DNA from 2 places in the Streptomyces sp. Inha503 genome. Region 1 is predicted to be linked to the other one. Evidence: riboswitches for the same ligand, from Rfam matches in the RefSeq annotation. Region 1 holds a riboswitch; the other holds the start of a gene.

Region 1 (3,203 bases):
GCACGCTCTTCGCCTACTTCCCGGCGAAGGAAGACCTCGTGGTGCACCGTCTCGCCGACCACGAGACCGAGAGCGCCCGCGTCGTACGGGCCCGCCCGCCCCGTACCACCCCGCTGACCGCACTGCGCGAGCACTTCCTCAAGGGCCTGCGCGAACGGGACCCGATCACCGGGCTCAACGACCATCCCCAGATCCTCAAGCTCACCCGGATGATCCTCGACACACCCTCGCTGGTGGCCCGGATGGAGCGGTTCAAGGCGGGTGCCGAACGCGCGCTCACGGAGGCGCTGCGGGAGACGGCGGACACCCCGGAGCTCACCGCGCGGCTGGCCGCCGTCCAAATCGTCGCGGTCCAGTGGTCACTGGCACAGGACAACACCGCACGCGTGACGTACGGGGAGCCGGCCGACGAGCGGTACGCGGGTGCGGTGGCCGACGCGGAGCACGCGTTCGCGCTGCTGGCGAACGGACTGCGGCACCTGCCCCCGCGGAAGTGACTCCAGGCCGCCCCGCAGGGGTGCCTCCGGGACGCCAGGCCGTTAGGCCGCCAAGTGCCCGCACAACGCGAGAGGGCCCCGGATTTCTCCGCGGGCCCTCATGCGTCTCGGTGTGGTGGTCAGTTCGGGGCGGCCGCCATCGCCCGGCTCTCCTCGGCCTTCGCGGGCTTGGGGTTCAGCATCCGCTCGGCGAGTTCGCCGAAGAGGAGGCCGAAGCCACCCCACAGGATCAGCTGCATGGCGAGGGCGGACAGCCGGAACCGCCACAGGACGGTGGCCGGGAAGTCCGCCGGGACCTCGTTGACGACGGGCAGGAAGGCGAACGCAAGCCCGATGACGACGGCGAAGGCGGCCACCGCGGCGACGGTGGCGTACCAGGCGCCCAGCTTCGGGGCGAGCCGCTTGCCGAGAATGGTGGCGGCGATCGCCAGGAGCACGCTGAGCACCATCATCAGGAAGTACAGCGTCGTCCGCTTGCCGATGGTGTCGCCGTTGCCGACGGCGGGCGGGTTGGCCGGGTACTTCAGGAACGGCACGACATAGACCGCGAGCAGCGCGCAGCCGGACAGCAGCAGCGCGGTGGCCCGCGGGCTGAAGCGGCCGACGCGGCCGAGGGCGACGCAGTAGGCGAGGGCGGCGATGCCGCCGAACGCGATCCCGTAGATGAGCACACCGGTGGCCAGGCCCGCGGTGGACTGAAGACTACGGGAGACGATCTCGACCTCGTGCTCATGCGCGGGGGCGTGGGCCTCCTCGAAGCCGATCGCGCGGTCGACGTTCGGCTCACCGAGGAAATAGGCGGCGATCAGGGCGAGCACACCGGCACCAAGACCGGCGAGCATGCCCCGCACCAGCAGGTTTCTTACCGTTGCGGAGTTCATGGGGGTGCGGCGTCCCTCGCCTCAGTGGCAGGGGAAGCCGAGCAGATGGCGGGCGTCGTGCACCCACTCGTGGACACCCGAGCCGGAGACGACCGCGGTGGCGCCCTGCTCGGCGCCGACGAAGTACAGCAGGACCAGCATCAGGATGCCGAAGAAGACGGCCCAGGGAGCTATCGCCTTCAGCGGCAGTGTGGCGGGGAGGGCGGGGGTGGTGGCTGTCGGCTGCGCGACATGCTGCGCCATGACAGTGGCCTCCTAAGGGAGTTCGCGTCCCATCTCGGTGGTGCACAAGACGATGGCTGCGGGTCTGACTCACGGACGTCCCCTTCGGATACGTCTCGTTCACAGTGGCGCGACCGTGCCGGACTCCCACCGGCTTCCGTCAGACCATCGTCGATATCGCACCGACGGTACCGCGTGTCGGATGCCTGGCCAAGACCGGCCACCTGGTGAGACGCCTCTCTCGTACCGGGCGGACGGCCCCGGAGGGACGCACCCGCATCACTCGTCGCGGCCGTAACGGGGGCTGTTGGGCGGCAGGAAGTGACCGCGGAGGCGGGTCAGGAGTTCCGAGGTCTCCAGCGCGCGCTCGCCCAACTGGGAGGCCACGGCCAGGGCCAGGGCGTCGACCACGGCCAGCGAGCCGAGCGTCTCGCGGGTGGCCCCGGAGGCGGAGAGGGTGGCGAGGAGGGTGACGGCCACGCGGTCGCCGAGGGCCGGGCCGAGGGCGTCGGTGATCAGGACGACCGGGGTGCCCACCTCCTCGGCATGGTCGATGATGACCTCGATCTCCGTGAAGAGCCGGGCCGGGGCGAAGACCACCACGACGTCGTCCGCCGAGAGCGGCACCAGCGCGTCCGGCAATCTGAAGCCCATGTCCGCAGTGTGACGGGCCTTGAGCCCCAGCCGGTTGAGCCTCAGCGCGAGGTACTCGGCGATGATGCCGGACGGGCCGGCGCCGAAGGCCATGACCTCCTTGGCGGGCAGCAGCCGCTCCACGGCCGCGGCGAAGGCGTCGGCGCGCAGACCGCGCCGGGTCTCGTGGATGACCTCGGCGGCGTCCTCGAAAACCCGGTCCAGCAGTTCCTCGGTGGATCCGGCCATGTGCTCGACGCGGCTGCGCAACCGCGCGGAGGGCCGCATCAAGGTGGCGAGTGACCGGGCCACGGCGTGCTTGAGACCGGTGAAGCCGCTGTAGCCGAGGGCCTTGGCGGTGCGGACCACCGTGGCGTCGCTGGTGCCGGTGAGCGCGCCGAGCTCGCTGGCGGAGGAGAAGCCCACCTCCTGCGGATGCTCTCTGAGGAACGCCGCCACCTTCTGCTCGGCGGGAGCGAGCCGCGGCCAGGCGGCCGCCACCCGCTGCTGGAGCGGCGCACCCTCCGGGATCTCCGCCATGTCCATGGGCTGCCCTCTCTTGACGCGCGTCCGTAGCGCATCCTACTTTCCTCGCGTCGCATTCACGACAAGTTCGTAGCAGATACTACGGAGCCTCCATGACCACTTCCGCCACCCCGACGCCCGGCTACCGGCCCCGGCCGGGGGCGGTCGACCGCCCGCGGTGGCCGGGCGGCGCCCGCTGCGCCGTGATGCTGAGCTTCGACGTGGACGGCCCGGCGCTGCTGGCCAACCTCGGCCACGCCCCCGACATCTGGCGCTCCCCACGGCTGTTCTCGCTCGGCGCCTACGGTCCGCACCGGGGCACCCCCCGGATCCTGGACCTGCTGGAGGACTTCCGGATCCCCGCCACCTTCTTCGTCCCCGGCTGGACCGGCGAGAGCTGGCCCGACCTGCTGAAGACCATCGCGGACCGCGGCCATGAGCTGGG
Region 2 (3,203 bases), 5.7 Mb from region 1:
GCGCAGCTGCTGCCGTTCATTCTGCGTACCTGGATGTATGCCTCGGGCGTGATGTTTCCGCTGGCCCGCACCCTCGAACACGCGGGAGCGAGCGGCTGGATCAGCGACGCGATGCTGGCGAATCCGGCGGCGGTCTACATGGACCTGATGCGGTACGCCCTGATCAACAATTACCCCTCGTCGAACCTGCCACCACATGTCTGGGCGCTGGCCCTCGGTTGGGCGGTCCTCTTCGGCGCCGGGGGATTCGTGTACTTCTGGAAGGCAGAGGAGCGGTACGGCCGTGGCTGAGCAAACCCTCGACAAAGGTGCCCAGGCGGAGCGGGCCGACCAGGCCGCTCAGGTGGCTTCCGCGCCGGCGCGGGTGCCCACCGTCATCGCCGACGACGTCCACATCGTCTACCGGGTCAACGGCGGCCCCAAGGGGAAGGGCAGCGCCACCGCGGCCCTCAGCCGTCTGCTGGGCCGGAAGAGCGCCCCGGGCATGCGTGAGGTGCACGCGGTGCGCGGGGTGACGTTCGTGGCGTACAAGGGTGAGTCGATCGGTCTGATCGGGTCCAATGGCTCGGGTAAGTCGACCCTGCTCAAGGCCGTCGCGGGGCTGCTGCCCACCGAGCGCGGCAAGGTCTACACCAACGGTCAGCCGTCGCTGCTGGGTGTGAACGCGGCGCTGATGAACGACCTCACCGGTGAGCGGAACGTGATCCTCGGTGGTCTGGCCATGGGTATGTCGCGTGAGCAGATCCGGGAACGCTATCAGGGCATCGTGGACTTCTCGGGCATCAATGAGAAGGGTGACTTCATCACCCTGCCGATGCGTACGTACTCCTCCGGTATGGCGGCCCGGCTGCGGTTCTCCATCGCCGCGGCCAAGGACCACGATGTGCTGATGATCGACGAGGCGCTGGCCACCGGTGACAGGAAGTTCCAGAAGCGCTCCGAGGCCCGGATCCGCGAGCTCCGCCAGGAGGCCGGCACGGTCTTCCTCGTCAGCCACAACAACAAGTCCATCCGGGACACCTGCGACCGGGTGCTGTGGCTGGAGAAGGGCGAGCTGCTGATGGACGGCCCGACCGACGAGGTCATCAAGGCGTACGAGAAGGAGACCGGCAAATAGCTCCCGCTTGGGCGTCGCCTGACCAGGGCATCCCACTCGCCAGGCCGGAACGCATTAGCACATTCATGCGAAACTCCGCAGCTCCGACACAAGATATGGGGGTGGGTGCGTCGGCCGACACAAGATGTATGCTCGTCCTCGCTGTCGCCGCAGGGGAATCCGGTGGGAATCCGGAACTGTCCCGCAACGGTGTACGTGTGCGCTCAATTCGGCGTGCCCGTGAGTCCGAGCACCTGCCGACGGCCCTGTGAACACGTCCCCCGGCCTCGAGGGTTGGGCCGATGGACGCTGCGTGGTGTGCCCGGCGTACGAGGAGTGCGGCATCGGCATGCCCGTACGCGCCCATCGCACCATCCTCGCGGCTCAGGGCCTGTCTGGAGTTGTGATCTGGGCTCGCCCCAGACAGGCCCTGACCGAGCGAAGGAGAGCACCTCAGTGACCATCGCGCCCGCCGATCCGGTTTCAGCGCAGGCGGCTTCTCAGGCAGCGGACGACGCGCCCGGGACCGCCCTGCTACGGACCCTTACCGGACTCACCGCCGATCTGCCCGCCACCGACCCCGGCAAGGTCGCGGCCGCCGCCCTGCGCGGCCGTCACCCCGGTTCGGACGAGGCGGAGTTGCGTGCCCTCGCGACCGAGGCGGCGGCCGGACTGATCGCCGAGGAGCCGGAGTACTCACGGCTCGCGGCGCGGCTGCTGGCGCTGACCATCACCGAGGAGGCGGCCGGGCAGGGCGCGGTCTCCTTCTCGGCCTCCGTCCGGGTGGGCCACCGCGAGGGCCTGCTCGCCGACTCCACCGCGGAGTTCGCCGCCGCCCACGCCGAGCGGCTGGACGCGCTGGTGGAGCGGGCCCTGGCCGACGGCGCCGACAACCGCTTCGGCTACTTCGGACTGCGCACCCTCTACAGCCGCTATCTGCTGCGCCACCCCATCACCCGTCAGGTGATCGAGACCCCGCAGCACTTCCTGCTGCGCGTGGCCTGCGGGCTCGCCGAGGACCACTCGGAGCGGGCGCTGGAGGACGTGGCCGAGCTCTACCGGCTGACCAGCACGCTGTCGTATCTGCCCAGCTCCCCCACGCTGTTCAACTCCGGCACCCGGCATCCGCAGATGTCGTCCTGCTATCTGCTGGACTCGCCGCTGGACGAGCTGGACTCGATCTACGACCGCTACCACCAGGTGGCGCGGCTGTCGAAGCACGCGGGCGGCATCGGCCTGTCCTACTCCCGCATCCGGGCGCGCGGTTCGCTGATCCGGGGCACCAACGGGCACTCCAACGGCATCGTGCCATTCCTGCGCACGCTCGACGCCTCGGTGGCCGCCGTCAACCAGGGCGGCCGGCGCAAGGGCGCGGCCTGTGTCTACCTGGAGACCTGGCACGCCGACCTCGAGGAGTTCCTGGAGCTGCGGGACAACACCGGCGAGGACGCCCGCCGCACCCACAACCTCAACATCGCCCACTGGATCCCGGACGAGTTCATGCGCCGGGTCGAGGCGGACGCCGACTGGTCGCTGTTCTCCCCGGCCGACGCGCCCGATCTGGTGGACCTGTGGGGCGAGGAGTTCGACGCCGCGTACCGGAAGGCCGAGGCCGAGGGCAAGGCCGTCAAGCAGGTCCCGGCGCGCCAGCTGTACGCCCGGATGATGCGCACCCTCGCGCAGACCGGCAACGGCTGGATGACGTTCAAGGACGCCGCCAACCGCACCGCCAACCAGACCGCCGAGCCCGGTAGGGTCGTCCACTCCTCCAACCTCTGCACCGAGATCCTGGAGGTCACGAACGACGGCGAGACGGCCGTGTGCAACCTCGGATCGGTCAACCTCGCCGCGCACCTGGACGAGGACGGGCAGCTGGACTGGGAGCGCCTGGACGCCACCGTCCACACCGCCGTGACCTTCCTCGACCGCGTGGTGGACATCAACTTCTACCCCACGGAGGAGGCCGGGGCCTCCAACTCCCGCTGGCGCCCGGTGGGTCTGGGCCTCATGGGGCTCCAGGACGTCTTCTTCCGGCTGCGGCTGCCGTTCGACTCGCCCGAGGCCACGGCGCTCTCCACGCGGATCTCCGAGCGCATCATGCTCGCCG

Evidence for each region. Region 1 has a riboswitch for cobalamin ahead of ACJX2R_RS09265 (CbtB domain-containing protein). Riboswitches for the same ligand answer to the same signal wherever they lie in the genome.
Region 2: another riboswitch for cobalamin. It lies ahead of ACJX2R_RS33740 (ribonucleoside-diphosphate reductase subunit alpha); the one in region 1 lies ahead of ACJX2R_RS09265 (CbtB domain-containing protein).

The regions. Positions count from the first base shown of each region.
Region 1 covers NZ_CP178360.1:2,249,379-2,252,581, forward strand. Annotated here, with positions in the region: gene ACJX2R_RS09255 (TetR/AcrR family transcriptional regulator) at 1-497, shown strand, start outside; gene ACJX2R_RS09260 (CbtA family protein) at 617-1,378, opposite strand; gene ACJX2R_RS09265 (CbtB domain-containing protein) at 1,400-1,621, opposite strand; cobalamin riboswitch at 1,661-1,811, opposite strand; gene ACJX2R_RS09270 (MurR/RpiR family transcriptional regulator) at 1,880-2,779, opposite strand; gene ACJX2R_RS09275 (polysaccharide deacetylase family protein) at 2,872-3,203, shown strand, end outside.
Region 2 covers NZ_CP178360.1:7,940,167-7,943,369, reverse strand. Annotated here, with positions in the region: partial or broken gene ACJX2R_RS33750 (ABC transporter permease) at 1-291, shown strand, start outside; gene ACJX2R_RS33745 (ABC transporter ATP-binding protein) at 284-1,117, shown strand; cobalamin riboswitch at 1,212-1,373, shown strand; gene ACJX2R_RS33740 (ribonucleoside-diphosphate reductase subunit alpha) at 1,553-3,203, shown strand, end outside.